4 regions of the Arthrobacter sp. KKT183 genome follow, and region 2 is predicted to be linked to each of the others. Evidence: riboswitches for the same ligand, from Rfam matches in the RefSeq annotation. Region 2 holds a riboswitch; each other region holds the start of a gene.
What was found. A riboswitch is a leader RNA that binds a small molecule or an ion and turns the genes downstream of it on or off. The one in region 2 is predicted to bind S-adenosylmethionine.
Positions count from the first base shown of each region.

Region 1 (7,136 bases), 410 kb from region 2:
ACCCCAGGTTGATGCCGGAGTTCTGGGAGTTCCCGACGGTGTCGATGGGGATCGGGCCGATGAACGCGATCTATCAGGCGCAGTCCAACCGGTATCTGCAGAACCGCGGGTTGAAAGACACCAGTGATCAGCAGGTGTGGGCGTTCCTGGGGGACGGGGAGATGGATGAGCCCGAATCGCGTGGGTTGTTGCAGTTGGCGGCCAATGAGAATCTGGACAACCTGAACTTCGTGATCAACTGCAACCTGCAGCGCCTGGACGGGCCGGTGCGTGGTAACGGGAAGATCATGCAGGAACTCGAGGCGTTCTTCCGCGGTGCGGGGTGGAACGTGATCAAGGTGGTGTGGGGCCGGGAGTGGGATGACCTGCTTGCCAGGGACACCACCGGGGATCTGGTGAAGATCATGAATGAGACCGCTGACGGGGATTACCAGACCTACAAGGCAGAATCCGGTGGGTTTGTGCGCGATCACTTCTTCGGGAAGACCCCGGCCACGAAGGATCTCGTGGCGGATATGGATGATGCGCAGGTGTGGGGACTCAAGCGCGGCGGGCATGATTACCGGAAGGTGTACGCGGCGTACAAGGCCGCCACCGAGTTCAAGGGCAAACCGACCGTGATTCTGGCCAAAACGGTCAAGGGATACGGGTTGGGTTCACACTTCGAGGGCCGTAACGCGACCCACCAGATGAAGAAACTCACCCTTCAGGACCTCAAGGACTTCCGCGACCACCTGCGCATCCCTATCCCCGACGAAGCACTCGAAGCCGACCTCTACAACGCGCCCTACTACCACCCCGGACCCGACTCCCCCGAAATCAAATACCTCCTGGACCGGCGCCGTGCCCTGGGCGGATTTGTTCCTGAACGCCGTACCGAGGCGGCGGCACTGGAGCTGCCGGGGGATAAGGCGTACGAGGTTGCGAACCGTGGCTCGGGGAAGCAGCAGGCCGCCACAACGATGGCTTTCGTCCGCCTCCTGAAAGATCTCATGCGGGAGAAAGGGCTGGGGTCCCGGATTGTCCCCATTGTTCCGGATGAGTCCAGAACCTTCGGCATGGACGCCTTTTTCCCGACAGCGAAGATCTACAACCCGGACGGCCAGAACTACCTCTCCGTTGACCGGGAGTTGGTTCTCGCGTACAAGGAATCGATTCAAGGCCAGATCCTGCATCCGGGGATCAATGAGGCCGGTGCGGTGGCTGCCTTCACGGCTGCGGGTACCGCCTATGCAACCCACGGTGAGCCGCTGATTCCGATCTACGTGTTCTACTCGATGTTCGGATTCCAGCGCACGGGAGATTCCTTCTGGGCAGCCGGTGACCAGATGACCCGCGGGTTCATCATCGGCGCCACCGCAGGCCGCACCACCCTCACCGGCGAAGGCCTCCAACACGCCGACGGACACTCACCCATCCTTGCCTCCACCAACCCCGCCGTCATCACCTACGACCCGGCCTACGGATACGAGATCGGCATCATCATGCGTGCAGGACTGGAGCGCATGTACGGCGCGAATTCCGACGATCGAAACGTCATGTACTACCTGACCGTCTACAACGAGCCGATCATCCAGCCGCCGCTTCCCGCCGGGTTGGATGCCGACGCCGTGGTGCGCGGCGTGTACAGGCTGAAGCCCGGCAACGACGACGGCGGCCGGCCGAAGGCGCAGATCCTCGCCTCCGGCGTGGCCGTCCCGTGGGCGCTCGAGGCGCAGGAACTCCTGGCAGATCACTGGGGTGTTTCGGCCGATGTGTGGTCGGTGACTTCGTGGACGGAGCTGCGGCGTGACGCACTCGCCGCCGAGGAGGAGGCCTTCCTCAACCCCGATGCAGAGGCCCGCGTTCCCTTCGTCACCCAGCAGCTTGGGGACGCACCCGGACCGATCGTGGCCGTCACCGACTACATGAAGGCTGTTCCGGATCAAATCCGCCAGTTCCTGCCGCAGGACTTCGCCACACTCGGAGCGGACGGGTTCGGCTTTTCCGACACACGCGCCGCAGCCAGGCGGTACTTCAAGATCGACCCAGCCTCCGTCGTCGTACGCATTCTTCAGCTCCTCGCGAAGCGGGGAGAAATTGACGCGGACGCACCACGCCAAGCGATGGAGAAGTACGCACTCCTCACCCTCCCCTGACGTTTTTGTCGCCTAGTTGCGGCCTGGAAACACTTTTACCTGCAACTAGGCGACAAAAACTTCTGCAACTCAACGGGTGGTTTACATGGAACGTCATCTTCGTGCGGCGTGATACTCCTGTGCCTACACTGGCCGTGGTCATGAGTGCCAGCACCAAGCCCCGGCTTGCTGGCCAGCAACCCTCCAGCTGCGGTGGGGTGCTCCGGGTGAAGACCTGGCCGCCCGGCACCAGCCGGACGGCAAGCGCGGCCCGCGGTGCTCCCACCATGCCGGGCCCATGCCAAAGGAGCCTTGAATGTCCAACCAATGGTCTTTCGAAACCCGCCAGATCCACGCCGGCCAGGAACCCGACAGCGCCACGGGAGCCCGCGCCCTGCCGATCTACCAGACCACGTCGTTCGTCTTTCCCAGTGCCGAAAGCGCCGCCAACCGGTTTGCCCTTGCCGAACTGGCTCCCATCTACACGCGGATCGGCAACCCCACGCAGGATGCTGTTGAGCAGCGGATCGCCAGCCTTGAAGGCGGGCTGGGCGCGCTGCTGCTCAGCTCAGGTCAGGCGGCGGAGACCTTCGCGATCCTGAATGTCGCGGAGGCCGGCGATCACGTCGTCGCCAGTCCGAGCCTGTACGGCGGAACCTACAACCTGCTGGCCCATACGCTGAAGAAGTTCGGCATTTCGGTCACCTTCGTGGCGGATCCGGACAATCTGGACCAGTGGCGGGACGCTGTGCAGCCCAACACCAAGCTGTTCTTCGCGGAGGTCGTCTCCAACCCGCGGCAGGACGTACTCGACATTGAGGGCGTGTCCCGGACCGCTCACGACGCCGGTGTGCCGCTGATCGTGGACAACACCCTTGCCACCCCTTACCTCATCCGGCCCCTGGAGTGGGGCGCGGACATCGTTGTCCACTCGGCCACCAAATACCTGGGCGGCCACGGTACGGCGATCGCCGGCGTGATCGTTGACTCGGGAAAGTTTGATTTCGGCAAGGATCCCAACCGTTTCCCGGGCTTCAATACGCCGGACCCGACATACAACGGTCTGGTGTACGCACGGGATCTGGGTGCGGATGGTGCCCTCGGGGCCAACCTGTCCTACATCCTCAAGGCCCGGGTCCAGTTGCTGCGGGACCTCGGCTCGGCGGTATCCCCGTTCAACGCGTTCCTGATCGCCCAGGGCCTGGAAACCCTGAGCCTGCGGATGGAGCGGCACGTCTCCAACGCTGTCGAAGTGGCTCAGTGGCTGGAAGCGCGTGAGGATGTCGAGTCGGTTGCCTATGCCGGGCTGCCCTCAAGCCCCTGGTATGAGCGCGGACGCACGTACGGTCCGAAGGGAATCGGCGCCATCGTTTCCTTCAACCTGGCCGGCGGTGCGGAGGCCGGGAAGCGCTTCGTCGATGCCCTTGACCTGCACTCGCATGTGGCGAACCTCGGCGACGTGCGCTCGCTGGTGATCCACCCGGCGTCGACCACCCATAGCCAGCTATCGCCGGAGCAGCAGGTCATTGCCGGCGTTAACCCCGGGCTGGTGCGGCTCTCAGTGGGTATTGAACACATTGATGACATTCTGGCGGACCTTGAAGCCGGTTTCAGGGCAGCCAAGGAATTCCTGGACGCCTAAGGAGCTTGGGAAGCTCTCAGGAGCGCGCCCAGGCGAGCAGCTTGTCCAACGGCCACGTCGTAATGATGCGGTCCGCCGGCACGCCGTTTGTTTCGGCGCGCTCCGCCCCGTACTGGAGGAAATCCAGCTGACCGGGGGCGTGCGCGTCGCTGTCGATGCTGAAGAGACACCCGGCTTCGAGTGCCAGCTGGATCAGGTCATCCGGCGGATCCTGCCGCTCGGGACGTGAATTGATTTCCACCGCTACGTTGTTCTCGGCACAGGCGGTGAACACCTTCCGGGCGTCGAACTCGGACTGTGGACGCTGGCCGCGGGAACCCTGGACAAGACGGCCCGTGCAGTGGCCAAGGACGTTGGTATGGGGATCGCGAATGCCGCCCAGCATGCGTGCGGTCATGGTGCGGCGGTCGGAGCGCAGCTTGGAGTGGACACTGGCGACAACGATGTCCAGCTCATCGAGCATCTCCGGCGACTGATCCAGTGTTCCGTCTTCAAGGATGTCCACCTCGATGCCCTTCAAAAGGCGGAAGCCGTTGCCGCCGTCGTCGTTGTTGATCTGGTCCACGGTCTGGAGTTGCTCCGTGAGGCGCTCCGCGCTCAGGCCGTTCGCGATCTTCAGGGTGGGGGAGTGGTCCGTGAGCGCCAGGTATTCATGATTGAGCGCACGCGCGGCGTCGACCATGAGCGGGATGGGACTCCCGCCGTCGGACCAGTTGCTGTGACTGTGCAGGTCACCGCGGAGGAGGGCCCTCAGCTCCGAGCCGCCGCTGGCCAGGGCTTCTTTCGAGCGCTCGCGGAGGTCGGCGAGATAGGCCGGCACTTCACCGTTGAGCGCTTGGGTGATGACCTCATGGGAGCGCGCTCCGATGCCCTTCATCCGCTTGAGCCGGCCGTCGCGGGCGCGTTGTGCGAGTTCGTCGGGCTCCAGCTCGGCAATGGCCGCTGCGGCCTTGCGGAACGCCTGAACCTTGAAACTCGGAGCCAGTTCCCGTTCCAGCCAGAAGGCGATCTCATTCAATGCGGCGGTGGCATCCATAGGCCCATCTTCCACCATTTACGCGGTGGTGGCCTGGTGTAGAGAAGCAGCCCTATCATGTGATCCAGGTAACGCTTGACAGCTGCCATGTGATCAGGGCTACAATGAAATCGGAATAAAAATTCCACGATATAGAAACTGAACCAGAGCCACACGGTTCCTGGACTGTCGCCGGAAACATCGAGTCAAATCGAATTCGTTCGAGGGTAAGGGTGTTCAGCGCTGGCGATAGCGCTTCATAGAAAGCTGACACCCATGCCTCTTGCAACCCTCAATACCTGTACCCCCGAAGTGGCCGCTGCCCAACTCACGCCATGCGTTGACATCCCGCGCTGGGTTGAGGCCATCGTGGACGCGCGGCCCTTCTCCTCGGAAGCCGACCTGATTGCGTTCGCCGAAAAGGCAGCCTATCCCTGGACGGAAGCCGAGATCGACGGCGCCCTGGCGCATCACCCGCGCATCGGTGACCGGGCGCAGGGGAATACCACTGAAGCCACCATGTCGCGTGGTGAGCAGGCCGGCGTCAGCACCGCCGTCGAAACCCAGACCGCGCTCCAGGCAGGCAACCGTGCCTACGAGGAGAAGTTCGGGAGGGTTTTCCTCATCCGGGCCGCCGGTCGAAGCGCCGAGGACATCCTCGCCGCTCTCGATGAGCGGCTGCAGAATACGCCCGCGCAGGAGCTGGAAATCATCGCCCAGCAACTGCGTGAAATCGCCATCCTTCGACTCAAGGGGGTCCTCGCAGCATGAGCCGCAGCCACATAACCACCCACGTGCTCGACACCGGTACGGGACGTCCCGCCGCCGGCGTCGCTGCCGCACTGCACCGGCTGGGTGCGGATGGTTGGGAGGACATCGGGGAGGGAAACACCGACGACGACGGCCGCATCACCTCCCTGGGCCCTGAAGCGCTGGAGGCGGGCACTTACCGGATTGACTTCCAGACCGGCACCTACTTCGCGGCGACCGGCACGGAAACATTCTTCCCCTCCGTCTCACTGATCTTTGAACTTACCGACCCAGCGCAGCACTATCACGTGCCGCTCCTGATTAGTCCCTTCGCCTATTCCACCTACCGAGGAAGCTGACAATGACGACACCGACCATCGAAACAAATGCCAACACCAACGAGAACACCGCAGGTAACAGCGGCCGCATCGTCCTGGGCCGGAACCAGTACGGCAAGGCCGAATGCAGGCTCGTGAAGATCACCCGCGACACTGCGCGGCACCAGATCGAGGACCTGAACGTCACCTCGCAGCTGCACGGCGACTTCGAGAGCGCCCACACCGAGGGAGACAACTCACACGTTGTTGCCACTGACACGCAGAAGAACACGGTGTACGCGTTCTCCCGCGAAGGTATCGGCTCTCCTGAGCAGTTCCTCCTGCGCCTCGGCAAGCACTTCACCGAAAGCTTCGACTGGGTTTCCGGCGGACGCTGGGAGGCGGAGCAGTACTTCTGGGACCGCATCAGCGACCACGATCACGCGTTCTCGCGCAACAAGTCGGAGACCCGCACGGCTGTGCTGCTCATTGAGAACGGCACGCGCCACATCGTCGCCGGAATCGAGGATCTGACCGTATTGAAGTCGACCGGCTCTGAGTTCCACGGGTTCCCGCGGGATCAGTACACCACCCTCCAGGAAACCACCGACCGCATCCTTGCGACCGATGTGACCGCCCGTTGGCGCTACGCAGCGGACACCACGGACATCGACTTCAACGCGGTGTACGCCAGCGTTCGCAAGATCTTCCTCGATGCTTTCGCCCAGACCCACTCGCTCGCTCTGCAGCAGACCATGTTCCAGATGGGCAAGCAGGCGCTGGAGGCGCATCCGGAAATCGAGGAGATCAAGCTCTCCCTGCCGAACAAGCACCACTTCCTCGTGGATCTCGAGCCGTTCGGCGTCGACAACCCGGGCGAGGTCTTCTTCGCGGCCGACCGGCCGTACGGACTGATCGAGGCGACCGTAGAACGCGAGCGCGCCGACGGATCAACCAACGAAGCAGCAATCTGGGCAAACATCCCCGGCTTCTGCTGAGAAAACGGTTGGGAACGGGCGCCTGCGCGGCAGGAACGCCGCCCCAACCGTGAACGGCCGGGCACAAGCCCGTGCCCGGCCGTTCACCCCACTACTCATGTGAGACAAGGAAGTCATACTCATGAAAGCAGTCAGCTCTATGAAACATCAGGCCAAACCCCAGCGCCCCGAGGATGAACGGCTGCCCCTCGGACGATCGTTCGCCTACGGGTTCCAGCACGTCCTCACCATGTACGGCGGAATCATCGCCGTTCCGCTCATCGTCGGAACTGCCGCCGGCGTATCCCAGGACGACAT
Region 1 is NZ_CM145770.1:3,543,489-3,550,624, reverse strand. It holds gene aceE (pyruvate dehydrogenase (acetyl-transferring), homodimeric type) at 1-2,138, shown strand, start outside; SAM riboswitch class IV at 2,275-2,390, shown strand; gene ACZ2GY_RS16755 (bifunctional o-acetylhomoserine/o-acetylserine sulfhydrylase) at 2,434-3,759, shown strand; gene ACZ2GY_RS16750 (PHP domain-containing protein) at 3,776-4,795, opposite strand; gene uraD (2-oxo-4-hydroxy-4-carboxy-5-ureidoimidazoline decarboxylase) at 5,051-5,545, shown strand; gene uraH (hydroxyisourate hydrolase) at 5,542-5,883, shown strand; gene pucL (factor-independent urate hydroxylase) at 5,886-6,839, shown strand; gene ACZ2GY_RS16730 (nucleobase:cation symporter-2 family protein) at 6,979-7,136, shown strand, end outside.
Region 1: another riboswitch for S-adenosylmethionine. It lies ahead of ACZ2GY_RS16755 (bifunctional o-acetylhomoserine/o-acetylserine sulfhydrylase); the one in region 2 lies ahead of ACZ2GY_RS01520 (ABC transporter ATP-binding protein).

Region 2 (7,136 bases):
TCGATTGAATTACAAGGAGAATATATCGAGAAACGATAGGTGGTCAAACTTGCGCGGAGCCACGAGGCAACAGAAGTGCCGGAACCGACCGGCTACTCGACCCGAATCACCAGATCCGCCCGGTTCTTCGTCGCCTCGATCAATCGCGCGTTCGGTTCATCCACCCGCTCTACCCACTCCGCCGCCGCAGCCGGACTCTTTCCGAACAGGATGTGCCGCTGGATCAGCCGGTCCAGCCGCAGGTTCTCATCCTGCTCGCAGTACCAGACCTCAGTGCACTGAGCCTGAGCCTGCCGCCAGCCCGGGCGATCGAGCAGCAGGTAATTGCCCTCCGTGAGAATGGTGCGCACCGACGGATACACAGGGATCACGCCGGCAATGGGCTGCTCGATGGTGCGCTCGAAACCTGGGGCATACACTACAGAATCCCGCCGTCCACGAAGCCGCTTCAACAGAGCAGCATAGCCATGCTCGTCGAACGTCTCGGGTGCGCCCTTGCGTTCCAGAAGACCCAGGCGCGCCAGCTCCTGATCGGACAGATGGAACCCGTCCAAAGGAACATGGGCGAAGCGCTGCTGATCCGGGTCGGGTTTGTTCTGGTTCAGTGAAGCCATCAACTGCTCCGCCAAGGTTGTCTTGCCGACTCCCGGCGCGCCGACAATCCCAACAACCACGACGCCGGCCTCGCGCGCCGATATGCGCTCTATTCGATCAACAAGTTCCGACAGCGTCACCGTGCCATCCTGACATGTGACCCGGGTCGAGAACGCCGTTTATGGGCAGAATGGGTCCCATGACAACGGCACTCATCCTCAGCGGCACCGGCCGGTACGCGGACCCCTGGCACCCGTTCGCGGAAACTTCCGCGGCCATCGCGGACCTGCTCCGCGGTCACGGACTCACCGTAGAAACAGCCGACGACGTCGACACCACCCTCGGTAGCTTCCGTGACTCTGCTGCCTGGCCGGATCTGCTGGTGGTGAATGTCGGCCTCCCGCGGGACGGCGGCACTTCCCCCGGTACAGATGCCGCCCGTGATGGCCTGGACGCCTGGGAAGCCGGCGGCCGTCCGCTGCTCGCCCTGCACTCGAGCGCCACGAGTTTTGTCGATTCCGAGTCCTGGGAAGCGGCGCTCGGCGGACGCTGGGTACGCGACGTGTCCATGCACCCGGAGTACGGCGCGGCAACCATCCTGCTCGAGGGCTCCTTCCCCGTCGGTATTCCCGACTTCACTCTCGCCGACGAACGCTACAGCTGGCTGCGCACCTCACCGGACGTCGTCGTTCACGCCCGCCACGAACACGAGGGGCACTTGCACCCTTTGATGTGGTCCCTGGAGCGACCTGTCGGGACTGGATCCGCACGAAGCTTCTATGACGCACTCGGCCACGACGCGGCGTCGTACTCCTCACCGGAACACCGCGAACTGATGAAGCGCGCGGTGGACTGGCTGCTTGGCTAGGTCTCTTGTCGCAGGGTCAGGATCTCCGCGCCATCGTCGGTGATCGCGATGGTGTGCTCACTGTGCGCGGTCCGGCAGCCCGTAGCGCTGCGGAGTGTCCACCCGTCGGCGTCGACTGCCAGTTCAGCGGTATCCGCCATGACCCATGGCTCCAGCGCCAGCAAAAGCCCCGGGCGCAGCACGTATCCCCTGCCGGGCCGTCCGGTGTTTGCCACGTGGGGATCCTGGTGCATTGTCGACCCGACACCATGACCGCCGAATTCCGTATTGATCGGATAGCCCGCGGCGCTGAGGACTGAACCAATGGCAGCGGAGATGTCGCCGATGCGCGCGCCTGGTCTGGCGGCGGCAATCCCGGCAGTCAATGCACGTTCGGTGGCATCAATCATCGCGACGCTCTCCGCCGGCTTTGACTCGCCAACGATGAAGCTGATGGCGGAGTCTGCGACGATTCCGCGCTGGGAGACGGCGAGGTCCAGGGAGAGCAGGTCGCCGTCGGCAAGCGAGTAGTCATGCGGCAGACCGTGGAGCACAGCATCGTTGACGGACGTGCAGATATAGGCGCCGAACGGGCCGCGCCCAAACGGCGGCTCGTAGTCGACGTAGCAGGACACCCCGCCTGCCTCAGCGATCATCTCTTTGGTCCACTGGTTGATCTCCAGCAGGTTTGTCCCGACCGTGCTGCGGCTCTTCACCGTCTGCAGAATGCTGGCGACCAGCGCACCCGCTTCCTTTGCCCTGGCCAACTCGCTCGCGTTCAGAATTTCAATCATGTAGATGACCCTCTCACGCTGCCGATGTCCGGCTGAAGCGTTCCTTTGTTACGACACATATTGCGCCGGACCCTTGCAAAAGCGTTTAGTGGAATTCCACCATCCCGAGCGGCCGAGAGACCTGGATCGTTGACGCCGCAGCAACCCTTACCTGCTTGCAGGAGAACGGGTGCTACTGCCAGGAGCGATGGAGTTATACATGAGCACCGTTCTTCGAGCGCACCGTACCCAGGCCATTTCCACTGATGGCAACCAGACACTGCCGCTGACTTTCTCTTCGTTGACCCGAAGTTTCGGGAGCGGAAGCGAGCAGCACGTGGTGCTTCGCGACGTGACCCTGGACGTTGAAGCAGGCGAGGTTCTCGCCATTGTGGGCGCCAGCGGTTGCGGGAAATCAACCCTCCTGCGAGCCGCGGCAGGACTGGACGCTCCCACCAGCGGTGCGGTACTCATCGACAGCACAGCAGTGGACGGGATCGATCCCCGCTGCGCCGTCGCGTTCCAGGAACCCCGACTCCTCCCCTGGCTCTCGCTGCGCGAGAACATTGCTATCGGCCTGCCCAGGGAAACCAGTTCCGCCGCGGGCAAGGCGAAGGTGGAGGAGCTTTTGGGCCTCGTGGAACTCGACGGGTTCGCCGGCCACCGGCCCCGCGAAGTGTCCGGAGGCATGGCACAGCGGGCATCGCTGGCACGTGCACTGGCACGCAACCCGGGCGTCCTGCTCCTCGACGAACCCTTCGGCGCACTCGATGCCCTGACGCGGCTGAAGATGCAGGACCTCCTGCTGCGTATCCACCAAACCACCCCGACCACGGTCCTGCTGGTCACCCATGATGTTGACGAAGCGCTGCAGCTCGCCGACCGGGTGATCGTTCTCGCGAAGGAGCCTGACGTCCAGGGTGCAACCATCAGCCGCGTGCTGGAGGTTCCGGGCGACCGTCCGCGCGACCGCGGCTCAGCCGAACTTGCCGCGCTACGCAGTTCGCTGCTGAGCAGCCTCGGCGTCGACAGCCACCAGCACTAACCGCGCGCCTGCGGCCAGTTCGCAGCGCCGTATCCCAGCGCGTGCGGCGCCCACCGTGCCGCCATGTTGCGCCGACACCCCCAAGAACAAGCCCCCTACACCCGTCCCACGCACTCTCCGAAAAGGATCACCATGAAGAGCACCGCACGTTTTCAGTTCGCCGCCACCGCCGCAATCGCCGCCCTCGCCCTTAGCGGCTGCGTTGCCGGGGAAAACGCCGACGGCTCAGTCGGCGAAGCCGCAGCCGCGACCGGCGGAGAACTCACGGTGGACTTCGCCACCTACAACCCGCTGAGCCTCATCATCAAGGACCAGGGCTGGCTCGAGGCCGAGTTGGAAGATGAGGGCGTAACGGTCAAATGGGTCCAGTCCGCCGGATCGAACAAGGCCAACGAACTGCTCCGCTCCGGCGAAGCTGACGTCGCCTCAACGGCCGGTTCGGCAGCGCTGATGGCCCGCGCCAACGGCTCCCCCATCAAGACCATCGACATCTACTCACAGCCCGAATGGTCCGCACTGGTCACAACGGCGGAAACCGGTATCGAATCCGCGGAGGATCTCCGCGGCAAGTCCATCGCCGCCACCAAGGGCACCGACCCTTACTTCTTCCTGCTCCAGTCACTGGCCGAGCACAACGTTGATCCGAGCGAAGTGACAATCCAGAACATCCAGCACGCCGATGGCTGGGCCGCCCTCAACACCGGCTCGGTGGACGCCTGGTCCGGCCTCGACCCGATCATGGCCGCAGCCGAAGAAGACGGCGCCGAGCTGTTCTACCGCAACGTGGACTTCAATACCTACGGCTTCCTCAATGCCACCGAGTCCTTCCTGGAGGAAAGCCCGGAACTCGCACAAGCAGTGGTCAACGCCTACGAGAAAGCACGCCAGTGGGCTCAGGAAAACCCGGAGGAAACCGCAGCCATCCTCGCCGAAGTTGCGGGCATCGAAGAATCCGTGGCCACCAAGGTCATCTCCGAACGGTCCAACCTCGACGTCAACGGCACCCCCGGTCAGGCCCAGCTGGACGTGCTCGAGGTAGTCGGCCCGATGTTCGTCGAATCCGGTGACGTCGCAAGCCAGGAAAACATTGACGAAGCCCTCTCCACCCTTCTTGATGACACCTACGCAACCAACGCCGATCCGTCCGCTATTGGAGAGTAATGAGCAACCCTTACCTCACCGGTAACAGCATCGTGCCCGGCGGCGTCGGCACCGGCCCTGCTTCGGTTCTCTCGCCGAAGGGGACGAACTCCCCGAACGGGACAAATCAAAACGACGACGACGGCAGGCAGGGCAATGCCCTCACCCGCCGCAAGCCGCGAGGCAAGGCAGTCGCCAAGCTCGGACTGGGACTGATTGTGCCGCTGGCGCTGTTGGCGGCCTGGCAACTGGCCGCCGTCGTCGGTTTGATCAGTCCGGTCACCTTGCCGGCGCCAACCGCTGTCTTTGACGCCGCCGTCGATCTGATCCAGCGCGGGGAACTTCGCATCCACATTGCAATTTCGACCCAACGCGTGGTCATCGGCTTTCTGATCGGCGCGATCGCCGGTCTCGTGGTCGGAGCGTTTGTCGGCCTGTCCCGATGGGTGGACACCCTGTTCTCGCCGACCATCGGCGCCATCCGCGCCGTGCCGTCACTGGCGTGGGTTCCCCTGTTGATGCTCTGGGTGGGGATCGGCGAGGATTCGAAAGTCATTCTCATCTCCATCGGCGCTTTCTTCCCGGTGTTCACCACTGTTGCCATGGCGTTGCAGCACGTGGACAAGAACCTGGTCGAGGCAGGAAGGGCGTTCGGCCTGAACGGTCTGAGGCTGTTCACCACGGTGCAGCTGCCCGCCGTTGTCCCCTCGGTCATCTCGGGGCTGCGGCTGGCGCTCGCGCAGGCGTGGTTGTTCCTCGTCGCGGCTGAGCTCCTGGCGTCCTCGATGGGCCTCGGCTTCCTGCTGACCGATTCTCAGAACAATGGACGGGTGGACCGACTGCTCCTGGCAATAGTGCTGCTGGCAATCCTCGGCAAGCTCACGGACGCGATCCTGGGTGTCTTCGAGAAGTGGGCTATCCGCAAATGGGCGTAACTGCCGTAGATTCCCTTGTTCACGGGGGCTTCACCAACGAGGAAGAGCGGATCGCCTTCTGGGAGGAACAGGCGCGCCGGCTGCACTGGTCCTCCGACTGGCATACGGCCCACACATTCGAACCGGCACAGCAGGGACCGGACGGCGAGCTGTCGGTGCCGCGCATTGAGTGGTTCGCCGGCGGCACCCTGAATGCCGCCTACAACTGCGTGGACCGGCACGTCGCTGCAGGTCTGGGCGACAAGCCTGCCCTGTTCTTCGAGGGCGAGTCGGGAGACCGCCGCACGGTCACCTACTCCGAGCTTCAGGACGAGGTGTGCCGGGCGGCCAACGCCCTGACTGCCCTGGGGATCGGCAAGGGCGACCGCGTGGTCATCTACCTTCCCGTGCTGGTGGAGACCGTCGTCGTGACCCTGGCGTGCGCGCGTATCGGCGCCGTTCACTCGCTCGTCTTCGGTGGCTTTTCCGCCGAGGCGCTGCGCTTCCGGGTCGAGGACACCGGCGCCAAACTGCTGGTGACCACCGATGGGCAGTACCGACGCGGCACCGCGGTGCCGGTGAAGGACAACGCCGATGCCGCCGTCGTCGGGAAGAACGCCATTGAACACGTGCTGGTGATCCGGCGGACGGGCAGCAATGTCGCGTGGACCGAAGGCCGCGACGTGTGGTGGCACGACATTGTTGGCACCGCCTCCCCCGTACACGAGCCGCAGGCGTTCGACGCCGAGACGCCGCTGTTCATCATGTACACCTCCGGCACCACCGGCAAGCCGAAGGGCCTGGTGCACACCACCGGCGGTTACCTGACGCAGGCGTCGTGGAGTTACGAGTTTCTCTTCAGTGACCCGGATCCCGCGTGCCGCGTGAACGACGTCCACTGGTGCACCGCCGACCTCGCGTGGGTCACGGCACACACCTACGAGATCTACGGTCCACTCTCCAACGGTGCCACTCAGGTGATCTTCGAGGGCACACCGAACACCCCGCATCCCGGGCGGCACTTCGAGATCATCGAACGCTACGGCGTCACCAGCTATTACACGGCGCCCACGCTGATCCGTTCGCTGATGGGCTGGTTTCCCGACGGCGTTCCGTCCTCCTATGACCGCTCTTCCGTCAAAGTCCTGGGCACGGTCGGCGAGGCAACCAATCCCGAGGCGTGGCGCTGGTTCCGGGAGAAAATCGGCTCCGGTACCGCTCCCGTTGTGGACACGTGGTGGCAGTCGGAAACCGGCGCGACAGTGCTCAGTCCCCGCCCCACTGATGATTCCTTCAAACCCGGCTGCGCCTCACGCGCCCTGCCCGGTGTGAGCACGCGCATCGTGAACGACGACGGCGAGCCAGTCAGTCACGGAGAGCAGGGGCTGATCGTGGTGGACCGGCATGGCCCGGCGATGGCCCGCACAGTGTGGGGAAATCCGCAGCGTTATCTCGATTCCTACTGGCGGAAGTTCGCTGCGCAGGGCTGGTTCCTTGCCGGTGACGGCGCCAAATACGACGACGACGGCGACACCTGGATCCTCGGGCGCGTTGACGACGTCATCAATGTGTCCGGGCACCGGCTCTCGACCATCGAGATCGAGTCGGCGCTCGTGTCGCACCCTCGGGTAGTTGAGGCGGGCGTTTGCCCGGTGGCTGATCCGGTGACGGGGCATGCGATCGCCGCCTTCGTCGTCGTGCATGGCGAGGCAGGTAATCCAGCGTTTGAACAGGACCTGCGCAACCATGTCGCGAAGGCCATCGGTCCGGTTGCCAAGCCGCGCGCCGTCGTCGTCGTGGAGGATGTGCCGAAGACGCGTTCC
Region 2 is NZ_CM145770.1:296,270-303,405, reverse strand. It holds gene ACZ2GY_RS01535 (nucleoside/nucleotide kinase family protein) at 93-734, opposite strand; gene ACZ2GY_RS01530 (ThuA domain-containing protein) at 794-1,462, shown strand; gene map (type I methionyl aminopeptidase) at 1,459-2,235, opposite strand; SAM riboswitch class I at 2,332-2,429, shown strand; gene ACZ2GY_RS01520 (ABC transporter ATP-binding protein) at 2,435-3,259, shown strand; gene ACZ2GY_RS01515 (aliphatic sulfonate ABC transporter substrate-binding protein) at 3,392-4,420, shown strand; gene ACZ2GY_RS01510 (ABC transporter permease) at 4,420-5,334, shown strand; gene acs (acetate--CoA ligase) at 5,325-7,136, shown strand, end outside.

Region 3 (7,136 bases), 830 kb from region 2:
GCGGCTGACCTGTTGGGGTCCGCGCGTTTTCCTGCGTCCCAGAGCGTTTCTTTCTTCACATTCGGGAGTCTAACCCGCCACCGTAACGGCGTTACCGTGACAGTGGTGTCCGGCTGACGCCGGGCACCACCATCTGCAGAAATTCCCGCACATGTCCCAGTTCCTGTGCGTTGATGCTGTGGTACATGCCCGCGTAGAGCACCTTGGTGAGCTTGGTGTGGCGGTTCAGCCAGCCGTGGGTGAACTCGATTCGATCGGCGGGAATGACCGGGTCTTCCTGATCCCGGCCCCAGAAGAACGGCACTGGCTTCGCAACAAGCGCGCTGTCGTTGAAGAACGTGCTGCCGTCGGTCGGCACAACAAACCCTGAAAGCCCGACGACGGCCGCGTAGTCTGCGGGCCGGGCACGCAGCATGGAGCTTGCCACTGCCATGCCCATCGAGAAGCCGAGCAGGGTGACGCTCGAGTGCGACTGCTTGATGGAGTCGACCCAGTCAATGACGTCCTGGACGGCGGCGGTGACCTTGTCGACCGAATAGGCGGCGTCCTGCATCAGCGGGAACCAGGTGAAACCTGCTCCCAGGGCGACCGGTGCACGTACGGATGCCACGGTGAACTCGTCGGGCAGGAAGTCGAGGATGCCCATGAGGTCTTCCTCGTTGGCCATGTGTCCGTGCAGCAGCACCAGGAGCGGCGAGCCGGAGCGCTCGTCTTCGGGCTTCGACCAGACGACAGTCGGTGCGGTCGAGGCCGGGCCGGTCCCGGGCCCGGTCTCGGGGGCGGAGGCGGAGGAGGAGGCGGAGGAGGGCGCAGCAGAACCGTCAGTCGAGGAAAAATTCGTCATAGCTCCATAGTGGCATGTTGAACTGTGCCGGCGGCGTGCTGCGGCAGGCTGCGTCTCAGCCCGCGCGAAACCGCAGCGCTGAGGCGCTCTCCTTGACATCGCCGTCGTCGGTGTTGCTATAGAACGCTGCTGCCAGCGCGGGCTCAAGCTGCGCAATCTCGGTGAGGAAGGCATCGTGGCCGATGGGAGATTCAATGGTGTGGACGGCAACGTTCCCGGGCAATGCGGACGCCAGTTCAACGGACTGGCGAGGCCAGTAGAGGCGATCCGAATCCACCGCCGCGACGAAGAACTCTGCCGAGGCAGCTGCGAGCGCAGTGCTGAGGCTCCCCCGGTCACGGGCAACGTCGTGGCTCATGAGCGCTTCAGTGAGGATGACGTAGCTGTTGGCGTCAAACCGCCGGACCAGCTTTTCCGCCTGATGGTCCAGGTAGCTCTCCACCTGGTAGCGGCCGCGCCCGCCCGGCGCCGACGACCCAAAAGGCTCTTCCATACCCTGCGCTGCCCGACCGAACCGGTGTACGAGTTCCGCCTCCGAACGGTAGGTGATGTGCGCGATGCGCCGGGCAAGGCCCAACCCATCCTCGGGACCGGCGCTTCCGTAGTAGTCACCGCCGGTGAACCGCGGGTCGAGGCGAATGGCCTGCACCTGGGCCTGCGCGAAGGCGATCTGCTCCGCGGTGCTCGCTGCTCCGCACGCGATGACGGCGCACCGTTGCACCCGCCCGGGATAGGTGACAGCCCACTCAAGAGCCCTCGCGCCTCCCATTGACCCACCCAGCACGGAGTGCCAGGAGGAGATGCCCAGCAGGTCTGCGAGCAGTGCCTCGGCACGCACGGAATCGCGGATGGTAACGAAGGGGAAACGCGAACCCCACGGCTTGCCCTCCGGATCAAGCGACGCCGGCCCCGTGGATCCGTAACAGCCGCCCAGCATATTGATGGACACCACGAAGTAGCGGTTCGTGTCGATGGTTCTGCCCGGACCCACCAACCCGTCCCACCAGCCATCCTCGGAGGACTCGCCCCGCGCTACATGTGAGCTGCCGGTGAGTGCGTGCTCGATCAGCACCGCATTGGAGGCATCGGCATTGAGCGTGCCCCAGGTCTCGTAGGCGAGGACGACATCGGGCAAATGGCCGCCTGTTTCCAGCGCCAACGGGCCAATCCGGAACCGTTGCACGACGACGCCGTCAACCAGCCCCGCTTCCGGCTGCGGAACCGCTGTGGTGATGCCTGTCAAAACCCTGCCGCCTCACTGAATCGCGCTTGCTCCTGCACTGCATGCAGGGCCTGGTCTTCACCCGGGGCACCCCGCCGCGAGGGAGGGTTGCCGGACAGCAAGCCGGGGCTGATGGCGGGTGGAACCTGCCGTACTGTCACTCGTTACCTCGTATTAGGAAACCTGACCAGCGCGGGTGAGGGCAACTTGTGTGACTCGCCGTGAAATGAAGCCGGCTGGCGTAGTAGCCGTGAAAGGCGCGCGTGCGGCAGAGGATGCTTGAGTGGGGCCGTTCGGCGTCTATGGGAAAACGGTCGGCCCCACTCAAGGGGGACACCCAGTGGGCGTCCCTGGCAGGAAAGTCCGGCGGTCTCGGAACCGGGCTCCCTGTGTGAAGCAACTATCCGGCTCTGACCTTGGGTTTTGCTTGGAACATTGTCGCCCGCGGTGTGACTTAGGTAACCCTTAGTCGAGGCCTCCATCACAAAGTGCCAAAATGGGGCCATGCGCCTGGATCATGTGTCTTATGCCTGCGAACCTGACGGACTGACTGCTACTGCGGAACGGATTTCCGACGCCCTCGGAGTTGAATTCGTCAAGGGTGGAATCCACCCGCGGTTCGGTACCCGCAACATGATTTTTCCGTTGGTCAACGGCCAGTACCTCGAGGTAGTCGAGGTCCTTGACCACCCGGCCTCGGACAAGGCTCCATTTGGCCAGGCGGTGCGGGCACGGTCCGAGGCCGGCGGCGGCTGGATGGGCTGGTGCGTAGCCGTTGATGACCTCGCCCCGTTCGAGGACCGCCTTGGCCGCAGCGCCGTCCCCGGTAACCGCAAATTCCCGGACGGGCAGGAGCTGACCTGGCAGCAGATCGGCATCAAGGGCCTCATCGCTGACCCTCAGGTCCCCTACATGATCCGCTGGGATGAAGGCACGGAGTCCCTCCACCCATCCCAGGCGCGCACCGCGTCCGTGCGCCTCAGCGCGCTCACCATCGCCGGGTCGGCAGAGCGCGTCACAGAGTGGCTCGGAACGCCCGTCACCCACCCGCTGGACGACGTCGACGTCGAGTGGATCGCCCCCAACGGCACGCCCGGCATCATGTCGGTAGCGTTCGAAACCCCGAAAGGTGCGGTCCGGATCTAATTGGTTCTTTCGGACGCTGGTTCCCCAGGCCGCGTGGCCGGGGGTTAGCTTCCGATGCCGATAGCCGGGCCGAAGAGCGCGAAGCCGACAAAGCCTGCAATGTCCAGCAGCGCATGCGCTATCACCAGGGGCATCACCCGCTTGGTGCGCGTGTAGGCGTAGCCGAAGATCAGCCCCATGATCACGTTCCCGATGAACGGGCCGATCCCCTGGTACAGGTGATAGCTCCCTCGCAGGAGCGCCGAAGTCACAATAATCACCGGGACTGACCAGCCCAGTTCCCGGAGCCGCTCAAAGAGGTAGCCCACCACAATGACCTCTTCGAGCACCGCGTGACGGATCGCCGAGAGCACCAGCACAGGCAGCGTCCACCAGTAGGTGTCGAGCGCCGTCGGGATGATCGCAGTGGTAAGCCCCAGTGCCCGGCCCGCGGCGTACACCCCGAGCGTTCCCACCCCGATCACCGCGGCCAGCCCCACTCCCAGACCGAAGTCGACCTTCGGTTTGCTGAAGGTGAAGCCAATCCGGCGGAAGGCCGACTTCCCCGGCTGGGTGAGCAGGAACAGCACAAGCACCACGGGAACCAGCGCAAAGAAGATTCCCAGCAGCTGGTAGGTGAGATCGAAGTACTGCCGGTTGTCCAGAACCGGATTGAGCCTGGTGGTCTGCGCAGCCAGCGGCGCACGGGTCAGCTTGTCGATCAACTCCACCACCGCGTAAACCCCGGCCTGGCCGAGGGACAGACCAAGGACAATCAGGATTTCCGCTTTGATCCTCTTCCGGCGGGCGGTCGGGGATAACGACGACGGCTGGCTGGTTTTGGCGGTTGGCATGCCTTCATGGTGCCGTACGCTTCGGTGCTTGCCAAAGCGTACAAAAACGGTTCCCCGGGAGGTTTTTGTCGCCTATCTGCTGTTCTGAGCGTCGTGAAACAGCAACTAGGCGACAAAAACTCAACGGAGGCGCTGCCCGGCGCGCCACACCGCATGGGTCAGCTGCATCCCCGGACGGTAAGCCAGGTGGGTTGCGGACGGTGCGTCCAGCAGTTGCAGGTCCGCGCGGTGTCCGACAGCGAGCGACCCAACGGCCAGCCGGCCGCCGTCGTCGGTTGTTTGTTCGCGGTGGAGGGCAAGCGCACCGCCGTAGGTTGCCGCGCGGACGGCTTCGGCAACCGTCAGTCCCATCTGCAGCACGGCAGTAGCTACGCAGAACGCCATGGACGAGGTGTAGGACGTCCCCGGATTGCAGTTGGAGGCAAGCGCGATGGGTACTCCGGCATCCAGCAGCTGCCGGGCGGGCGCGAGGGGTTGGCGGGTGGACAGATCGCACGCGGGCAGGCAGGTTGCCACCGTCCCCCGGCTGTCCGGATCACCCTCCCAGCCGGACCAGGAACCTGCGAGGGCGTCGATGTCCGACAGCTCCAAATGGTTCACGTGGTCGACGCTGGCCGCTGCCTCCTCCACAGCGAGCCGCACGCCCTCCCCCGGGCCGAGCTGGTTCCCGTGCACCCGAAGTCCCAGACCCGCGTCCCGGCATGCGCGAAGCACTTCACGGCTCTGGTCCGGTGTGAACGCGCCCGTTTCGCAAAATACGTCAGCCCACTGCACGTAGGGCCGGACGGCGCTGAGCATGGGTCCGGTGACGGTCTGAACGTAGTCGTCCGCTTTCCACCCCTGCGGAACGAGGTGTGCTCCGAGGAAGGTCACCTCGTCCGCTGTTGCAGCGGCGATCCGTGCGCTGCGGGCTTCTTCCTCGACGTTGAGACCGTAGCCGGTCTTGGTTTCGAGGTAGGTGGTTCCGTTCGCTCCGGCTTCGGCCACCCGCTGGGCCACGAGCGAGCCGAGTTCCTCATCCGAGGCGCGCCGCGTGGCGTCCACCGTCACAGAGATCCCGCCCGCGGCATAGGACTGCCCGGCCATGCGTGCCTCGAATTCCGCGGTTCGGTCGCCGGCGAACACCAGGTGGGTATGGCTGTCCACCCAGCCGGGCAGGCAGGCGCGGCCACCGGCGTCGTACCGGGAATCAGCGGCAGGAGCGTTTGCGGCCGGACCGAGCCAGGCGATCCGCTCATCCTCGAGCACGATCGCCGCGTCCTTGAGAACCCGCTGCTCGGCGTCCTGCGTCATGAGCTCGCCGATGCCGGTGATGATCGTTGTAGCGCCCGTCATGAGAGTGCCTTCCCCGTTGTGGCCTTCGTTGTTGGTGCTGCCTCGTCCATCCGCGCAATCGCCGCGGCGAGCAGCGTGCCCGGACCCCCCAGCCGCACATGGCGCCCGTTCCGGGCCACCACTTCCCCACCGACGACGACGGCGGTGACATCCTGCGCTGTTGCCGTCAGCACGAGCTGGGCCGGGGAAGAGCCGGCCGTGCGCGCGGTCGCGGGATCAAGTGCGACCAGGTCGCAGACTTGTCCCGGTGCCAGACCGGCTGCGGGCCGACCCTGTGCCCGCGCCCCGCCGCTGGCGGCCGCACGCACCAGCTCGGCAGGTGAGAATCGCCCCCGCCGGCCGCTCGCCAGCCGTTCGCCGTGTTCCAGCGCCCGCATTTCAAGCCAGGGGTCGACGACGGCGTGCTGGTCCGTCCCCAGACTCACCACCGCGCCGGCATCCTGCAGAGCGCGAGCCGGACCGATGCCGTCGGCGAGATCCGCCTCCGTTGTGGGACACATGGCTACGGTGACCCGCGCCTGACCGAGGAGATTCATGTCCTGGGCGGTCAGGTGGGTCGCATGAACCACAGTCAACCGTTCCGAGAGTAGATCATGCCTGGCCAGCAACCCGGTCGGTGTGGTTCCGGTCGCCTCGAGACACTCACGGTTCTCGGCAGGCTGCTCGGAAAGGTGAATGTGCAGGGGTACGTCTGCGGGAAGGTGTTGTGCAATGTATGCAAGCGCAGGTTCATCCACGGCGCGCACGGAGTGCAGGGCAGCACCGACAGAGACCTGGGATGCGTCGAAGCTGCCCGTGATGGCGGTGTGCAGGGAGTGCCACCGGCTGAGCCAGGCGTCCGCGCTGCCATCGGTGAAGCGTGCCTGTTCGGGCAGCACCGGCGCGCCGAAGCCGGCGGAGAGGTAGCAGGTGTCCAGCAGTGTCAGCCTGATGCCGGCGGTGACCGCAGCGCGGGCAAGCGCCAGCTCCATGGCATGCGGGCCGTCGTCGTGCGTTGGTGCTGCCTGCGTTAGTGTTGCGTGCGTTGGCGCTGCGGTTTCTGGCGGCCCGATACGCTGCTTGCCGTACTCGGTGCCGTCCTGTCTGTGGTGCACGTAGTGGAATTCGGCGACGCTGGTCCAGCCGGCCGTGACCATTTCGGTGTAGACGGCGGTCGCAAGTTCCTCGTACAGCTCGGGCGTGAGGGTACCGGCCGCCTGGTACATCGCGTTCCGCCACGTCCAGAACGTGCCCGTGCCGGCATGGGTTCGCCCGCGAAGCACCCGGTGAAATGCATGCGAGTGTGCATTTGCCGCAGCCGGGAAGACCACGCCGTTCAGCCGCAGATCATCAGGTTCCGGTTCAGCACCGCGGCTAACGGTGCGGACAACGCCGTTGTCACCGAACTCGGCCCGCACGCCCGCCGCAATGTCCCCCGGTTCCAGCCAGGCCTGCTCGCACCAGAGTGATTTCACAGCAGCCGCTCCAGGGCGTCGGCGAGCGCAACGGCGCCATAGTCGGCGTCGTCGTTTTCAACATGTTCCTCCGGGGAATGGCTGATGCCGGTCGGATTCCGCACGTACAGCATGGCTGACGGTGCGTGGGCGGCGAGGATGCCTGCGTCGTGACCGGCACCGGTAGGCAGGCCGGGAGCGCCCGGAATGGCGAGCTGCAGCTGCCGTTGGAGTTCTCCATCGAAGGTCACGGTGCCGCTGACGGACTCCCGGGTCAGCGCGGCGGTGCACCCTTCGAACGCCGCAGCCTTCTGCGCCTGGCC
Region 3 is NZ_CM145770.1:1,122,032-1,129,167, reverse strand. It holds gene ACZ2GY_RS05355 (class I SAM-dependent methyltransferase) at 1-59, opposite strand, end outside; gene ACZ2GY_RS05350 (alpha/beta hydrolase) at 92-844, opposite strand; gene metX (homoserine O-acetyltransferase MetX) at 900-2,087, opposite strand; SAM riboswitch class IV at 2,105-2,235, opposite strand; gene ACZ2GY_RS05340 (VOC family protein) at 2,571-3,212, shown strand; gene ACZ2GY_RS05335 (CPBP family intramembrane glutamic endopeptidase) at 3,257-4,045, opposite strand; gene hutI (imidazolonepropionase) at 4,166-5,380, opposite strand; gene ACZ2GY_RS05325 (amidohydrolase family protein) at 5,377-6,834, opposite strand; gene ACZ2GY_RS05320 (allantoate amidohydrolase) at 6,831-7,136, opposite strand, start outside.
Region 3: another riboswitch for S-adenosylmethionine. It lies ahead of metX (homoserine O-acetyltransferase MetX); the one in region 2 lies ahead of ACZ2GY_RS01520 (ABC transporter ATP-binding protein).

Region 4 (7,136 bases), 1.7 Mb from region 2:
CGCTCCAGTGCCTCGGCCACCGCGGCGCGATCAGTCCGTGAGGGATGCCGCAGCAAACCCATGTGAGCGTACCGCCCCATCATGACGACGTCGGCGACGGAGACAGGGAAGTCCCAATCCACGTCCTCAGCCTGCGGAACATAGGCCACGAGCTTGCCTTTGCGGGCTGCCGTGGACGTTCGGCCGAAGAGCGAGAGCGTTCCCTGCTGCGCCGTCACCAACCCCATGAGGCACTTGAAGAGGGTCGATTTTCCTGAGCCGTTCACCCCGATCAGTCCGCAGATCTGGGCGCGGTTGATGGTGAAGCTCACGTTGTGGAGCGCAGTCACGTCTCCGTAGTTGACGCCCAAACCTTCGACGGCGATGGCCGGGTGTGCGCTGGCTGTCAGGGTCATCGGGTCAGTCCTGCAATGATGAGGTCGATGTCGTGTTGGAGCAGGTCGAGGAACGTGGGGACCGGCCCGTTCTCCTCCGACAGCGAGTCCACATAGAGCGGACCGGCCAATCCAGCGCCGGTGCTTCGTGCAACCTGCTGCTGCGCGGACGGATTGACGGTGGACTCGCAGAAGACTGTGGGCACGTTGTGCTCCTGAACAAAGGAGATGACGTCGCTGATCTGCCGGGGGGTTCCCTCGGTGTCGGAATTGACAGGCCAGATGAAGGCTTCTTTGATTCCGGCGTCCCGCGCGAGGTAGGAGAACGCCCCCTCACACGTGACCAGAGCCGGCGTTGCCTCACCAGTGCTGAACGCATTCTGCAGAGCGGTCAGCATGCCCTGGAGTTCCCGCTTCAAGCCGGCGCCGTTGGCTTGGTAGTCTCCGGAATGTGCGGGATCAAGCTCTGACAGTGCCGTAACAATGTTGTCTACGTACGTTTGCGCCGCCTTCGGGGACATCCAGGCATGGGGGTTGGGCAGTCCCTGGTAATCGCCGGAACGGATGTCAACGGGTTCCACGCCTTCGGAAAGCACCACATGCGGCGCATCGATGGACAGGACGAAACGTTCGAACCAGCGCTCCAGGCCCAGGCCGTTGTCAAGGACGAGATCCGCGTCCTGCGCCTTGACGAGGTCTGAGGGAGTGGGGTCGTAGCCGTGGATTTCGGTTCCGATCTTGGTGATCGATTCAACCCGGATATGCTCACCTGCCACCGAGCGTGTGAGGTCCGCGAGAACGGAAAAGGTGGTCAGTACAACAGGCCGCGGGTCCTTGTGTGAACTGGTCCGCTCCACAAGTGGGGTGCCACAGCCTGCAAGCACCAACGTTGTCAGGATGAGGAGTACCTGAATCCGAAGTTTCGGCATACCGAAAATATAGCCCGATCACGCTGCTGCCGCCACTGCTCCTGTGCAGCCGGAGCCACGGCACTCGACAGGAGAGCAATCGACAGGGCATGGTGGGCCTAACGGTATGTTGCCGGCAGGGCACGGCAGGACCACTATCAGGAGGTCGGGTTATGAGCGAAGAACCACAACACGAGGAAGTGCCGCGCGAGCACTCTGAACAGCCGGCAGAGGGGGATCGCGCTCAGAATCCCGCCGACACAGGCACTCACTCACAGGACCCGGCTGAGGGTGCAGATTCCGGGCCGGAAACGAACGGGACGGACGCTGAGGGCTAAAGCCGGCCGGCCCGCCAGCAGTAGGTAAGGTACGGCAGCTCGAGGACTGCGTCCGGCTGGTGCCCCAAGTGATCGTGCAGGTACCACGACAGATTGTTTTCCACCTTGGTGCGCACACCGGCTGATGCGTTCTGGTAGTAGGTGCGGGAGCGCGCAAGTTCCACGATGTCCGAGACCGGAAGAACCTGCGTCCATGGAATGACCCTAGACTCCGGCTCCGAAAAGCGCGGACCAAGCATAGGGCGGTAGCTCGGCCGGAAAACGTCTCCGGCATGCATGATGCGGGAGAGCCGGTGTACCCAGGCAACGCTGACGTCCAGCTGATTCCAGACGAGCGCGAATCTTCCCCCCGGTGCCAACACACGTGCGGCCTCCTGGCTTGCCGCAGCAGGATCACACCAGTGCCAGGCCTGGGCAATTGTGAGTACATCAGCGCTCGCCGTTGCGAGTCCCGATGCCTCGGCAGTTCCCTGCACTCTGGCTACGCGCGGGAGTTGTTGTCCGAGGACTGCAAGCATGTCCAGGGATGGGTCAACAGCTGTCACCTCCGGGCAGCGGCGGATGAGCTCCCGGGTGAACTTGCCGGTGCCGGCGCCAACGTCTGCTGCGCGCAACGCTCCGGCGGGTATGAGCCAGTCCACGCTGTCTTGGGGGTAGCCCGGACGCACGCGCTCGTAGCGGTCACTTTCCTGCAGGTAGCCCCGCGCCAATTCACGACGGCGGTGTTCGGCGAGGCGCGGACCTCCAACACCCATGTTGGGAACTCCTCGCATGACGGGTACGGAACCCGTCAATTAAAGCACCCGGTTGAAGGCGGCGTCGTGCCGAGGAAGTGCGGTCGCAGCGCTCAGTCGGTTGTGCAGGGCGCGGCGCCGGCAGTTCCCGGCGTGGGCGGAGCCCAGTCAGGGAAAGGGCGGGTCTCGACCGCGGGCACCCAGCGCCCGGCGTCGACCGCATAGTCAGTCCCCAGTCCATCCCGAAGAAGCGAGCGCAAACCGGTCAACAGCCTGTCGACGTCGTCCTGCCGTGATCCGAGCCCGAAACTCGCCCGTAGCGAACCTGACGGCAGGCCCAGCCGCTTCAGCAGCGGATGAGCGCAAAACTTCCCGTCCCGCAGTCCAACCCCGTGTTCTGCAGACAGATATGCGGCGACCAGCCCGGCGTCGTAACCGTGGACAGAGAAGTTCACTACGCCGATCGCATCGGTGCTGTCAGCGAAGATGCGGTGAACTGCTATGCCGGGAAGGTTGGAGAGCCCTTCCACGAGGGCATCCCGCAGCTCTGATTCATGCGCAAGCCAGGCCGGTTCATCCAACCCAGCGATGGCCTCTGTTGCCTTCGCCAGCGCGGCTGCACCGAGCACATTCGGTGACCCGCCCTCATGGCGCGCGGAACCGGTTGCCCAGGACACCGAGTCCACTTTCACAGTCTTCACTGCGCCGCCTCCGGCGAGGTGGGGCCTTCCGGAATCGAGCCAGTCGCCTCTACCGACCAGGACGCCCGCGCCGAAAGGCGCATACAGTTTGTGGCCCGAGAAGGCCGCGTAGTCGATACCGTCGCGGAGCAGATCCAGCCGCCGGTGGGGAGCGAGCTGAGCCGCGTCGACGACGATCCGCGCGCCGTGCGCATGAGCCGCCGCTGCGAACCGGCCGATGGGCAGAACTTCTCCGGTGACATTCGACGCACCGGTTACAGCAAGCAGGCTGATTCCTCCGGATGCCAATTCCTCTTCCACAGCGGCGAGCGTTTCCTCGATGGTTCCCGCGGCGACCAGCCCGCGATGGGGAAGCTGCAGCCAGGGCAGCAGATTGGCATGGTGTTCCACGTCGAGGTAGAGGACCTCACCGTCCTCCGGCAGGCATCCAGCCAGGAGGTTCAGCGAATCGGTGGTGTTGCGGGTGAAGATGACCGCATCATCTTCCCGGCCGCCGACGAAGTTCCGCACAGTCCTTCGTGCATTCTCGTAGAGCGAGGTGGAGATTTGCGATGCGTACCCGGCGCCCCGGTGCACACTCGCATAGTAGGGAAGCACGCTCTGCACATAGTCATTGACCTGCTGCAGCGCCGGCGTTGAAGCGGCATAGTCCAGGTTGACGTAACGGACGGCAGTGCCGTCCACCAGCGGCGCCTGCAGCTCAGCGCCCATCACGGACGCCAGCGGTGCAGCGGAGAGTTCGTTCTCAAGAAGTGCGTTGCTCACAGGAGGTACCCCACGTAGGTTCAGGGGACCTGCTTCACCAGGCCCCGCGCTTGCCGAACCACGTTCTGGCCCGGCCAGGTCGTCACCCGGGGCACCCCGCCGCGGAAGGAGGGTTGCCGGCCAGCAAACCGGGGTTTAACGCTGGCACTCGTGACCTAGGAATCCAGACTAAAGCAGGCCGGGAATATCCGGTCCTTGTGTTACGTGTTGGTGTTAAGCGACCACGTCAGACGCCGGTACCTTCCTGAAGCAGATCGTCCAGCGAGGGGTTCAGTCGCTTCAGGACATCATTGTGAAGTGTGCTGTTGGTTGCCAGCGCGTTGCCTCCGAAGGGTCCGTCGGAGCCTTCGAGTGACGTGAAGCGACCGCCGGCTTCCGTGACGATGGGTACCAGCGCGGCCATGTCATACAGGTTCAGCTCAGGTTCGCAGGCGATGTCCACAGCGCCTTCGGCGACAAGGCAGTAGGACCAGAAGTCACCGTAGGCGCGTGTACGCCACACGGATTCGGTGAGCGACACGAATTCGTCAAAGTTGCCGCGCTCTTTCCAGCCGGACAGGTTCGAGTAGGAGAGCGAGGCGTCTTCCAGCCGGGATACGCTCGAAACCCGGAGCCGGCTGGCTGCCGCGAGAGACTTACCCATGAACGCACCGGTGCCCGTTGCAGCCCACCAACGCTTTCCGAGCGCGGGGGCGCTCACAACACCGACGACAGGCCGGCCCTCGTCCACCAATGCAATGAGGGTAGCCCATACCGGTACGCCCCGGACGAAGTTCTTGGTTCCGTCAATAGGATCGATGATCCAGCGCCGCGAGCCGGCGCCGCTGCTGCCGTACTCCTCACCGAGTACGGCATCGCGCGGACGCGCACGCGAGAGTTGCCCGCGGATAGCCTCTTCCGCCGATTTGTCCGCATCCGTGACCGGGGTGAAGTCCGGCTTGGTTTCGACCGCCAGATCCAGCGCCTTGAACCGGGACATGGTCTGGTCGTCTACGGAGTCGGCCATTACATGGGCAAGGCGGAGGTCATCGTTGTAGCTCTGGAGGTTCATACTTTCAACCTATATGGTCAGGGTGCACAGATGCGGGAGGTCCCGATGCGGACGCGCTCAGCGCTGGGCTACGATCGGTTCACGCACGCACAGGAACGGGTGTCATTGAACGGTGTGCTGTTAAACGCAAGAAAGGGGACACCGGCCGAAGCCGATGTCCCCTTTCTTGAAGCGCTAGATCTTGAAGCGCTGAAACTTAGAGAACGGAGACTTAGAGAACGGAGATGTTCTCAGCCTGGGGGCCCTTGGGGCCCTGGGTGGTCTCGAAGCTGACCTTCTGGTTCTCCTCAAGCGAGCGGAAGCCGCCGGAGTTGATTGCGGAGAAGTGAGCGAAAACGTCAGCGCCGCCGTCGTCAGGAGCGATGAATCCAAAGCCCTTTTCAGCGTTGAACCACTTGACTGTACCTGTTGCCATTTTTTTATTCCTTGAGTGTGAGGATCCCCCCGTACTTCGGGGTTCCTGTCGCGGTGTTCATTTCGCCTGCAAAAAAAGCTTTCGAACTCCGGAGAGAAATCAAGGCTTAACATTCGTGCGCAACACAACAACTCCGTTCAGTCTAGCAGGCAATCGGCGCCGTAGTCACATCACTCACTGCATCCCCAGCTCCTTGGCACCCTGGGAAGGTTCGATGCCCGCCCCGAGAAGCCGGCGCAGCGAAGACAGGCGCACCGGACCGGATTCGCCGGCAGCGCCCGACGCGACCCAGCCGTCCAGTCCGCAGTTGACGGCGGCGGCATCGTGGCGGCAGCCCCGCTCGCAGTCCTCGGTGCCGGGTGCAAGATCCGGGAAGGCGGCGAGGATGCGGTCGGCCTCGACATGGGCAAGGCCGAAGGAACGAATGCCCGGAGTGTCGATAATCCACGTACCGGGTGCTGAGTCTGCAGCTTTGAGGGCATAAGCCGATGAGGAGGTATGGCGCCCCCGCCCGGTGACCGCGTTCACTCCGCCCGTCGCCCGATTGGCTCCGGTGAGCGCGTTCACCAGCGTCGACTTGCCCACGCCGGAGTGACCGAGCAGTACGCTCACTTTGCCGTCCAAAAGCTCCTTCAACTGCTCGACGGCGCCGGGCGCGAGGAGCGCTGAGGCGCCGGTAGCGGATGTGGTTTCCACTGCGTCCGGTGTGGACGCAGTCTGGCTGGTGATGATGAGCAGGTCAAGATGTTCGTAATTCGCCAGCAGATCCGACGGATCCTTCAGGTCTGCTTTGGTGACACAGAGGAGGGGCTGAATACCGGCGTCGTAGGCGGCCACCAGCGCGCGGTCGATGAACCCCGTGCGCGGCTCCGGATTCGCGGCCGCAACCACGATCACCAGCTGGTCGGCGTTGGCAACCACAGCGCGTTCCACGGGATCGGTGTCATCCGCGCTGCGGCGAAGCAGCGTGCGTCTTTCCTGAATCCGGACCAGGCGGGCGAGAGTGTCCGGTTCACCGCTCACATCTCCCACCAGCGCCACCAGATCTCCGGCGACGACGGGGGACCGCCTGAGTTCCCGTGCCCGGGCGGCAATGACAACCCGCTCTGCGTTGGTGTCCTCATCCACAACCGCGGTATAGCGTCCGCGGTCCACCGTGATGATTCGTCCGGTCACCGCATCTTCATGAGCCGGGCGGTCCTTCGTGCGTGGCCGGGAACCCTTCTTGTTCGGCCGGATCCGAACATCGGATTCATCCCAGGAAGCGGTCCCGCGGCGCGACCCGGCGGATGTCACCGAGAGCCGCTCGGACCAGCGGTGGCAGCGAGTGCCTTCCACAGCTCGGGGAACTGGGGCATGGTCTTGCCGGTGGTCGCAATGTTCTCAATCTCCACGCCGTCCACTGCGAGCCCCAGGATGGCGCCGGCCGTGGCCATCCGATGATCCTCATAGGTGTGGAAAGGACCGCCGTGCAGCGGAGCCGGGCGTATGACCAGGCCGTCAACGGTCTCCTCGACATCACCGCCGAGGCGGGTAATCTCCGCGACGAGGGCGGCGAGCCGGTCAGTCTCGTGCCCGCGCAGGTGTCCAATGCCCGACAATGCCGACGGTGTCCGCGCGAGCGAGCACAGCGCAGCGACGGTCGGCGCCAGCTCGCTGGTGTCGGCCAACTCGGCGCCGGTGATCGTCCCGGTGCCGCGGACCACCAGAGTGGAGTCATCGGTCAGCTCAACCTCGGCGCCCAGCAGGGGGAGTATGGTCAGCCACTTCGCTCCGACCTGAGTGGTGTCCGAAGGCCAGTGCGGCACACGCACGGTGCCGCCGGTAGCGAGGGCAGCGGCGAGGAACGG
Region 4 is NZ_CM145770.1:2,283,620-2,290,755, reverse strand. It holds gene ACZ2GY_RS10910 (metal ABC transporter ATP-binding protein) at 1-395, opposite strand, end outside; gene ACZ2GY_RS10905 (metal ABC transporter substrate-binding protein) at 392-1,303, opposite strand; gene ACZ2GY_RS10900 (hypothetical protein) at 1,456-1,620, shown strand; gene ACZ2GY_RS10895 (class I SAM-dependent methyltransferase) at 1,617-2,375, opposite strand; gene ACZ2GY_RS10890 (aminotransferase class V-fold PLP-dependent enzyme) at 2,468-3,766, opposite strand; SAM riboswitch class IV at 3,862-3,976, opposite strand; gene hisN (histidinol-phosphatase) at 4,047-4,871, opposite strand; gene ACZ2GY_RS10880 (cold-shock protein) at 5,083-5,286, opposite strand; gene rsgA (ribosome small subunit-dependent GTPase A) at 5,461-6,582, opposite strand; gene aroA (3-phosphoshikimate 1-carboxyvinyltransferase) at 6,579-7,136, opposite strand, start outside.
Region 4: another riboswitch for S-adenosylmethionine. It lies ahead of ACZ2GY_RS10890 (aminotransferase class V-fold PLP-dependent enzyme); the one in region 2 lies ahead of ACZ2GY_RS01520 (ABC transporter ATP-binding protein).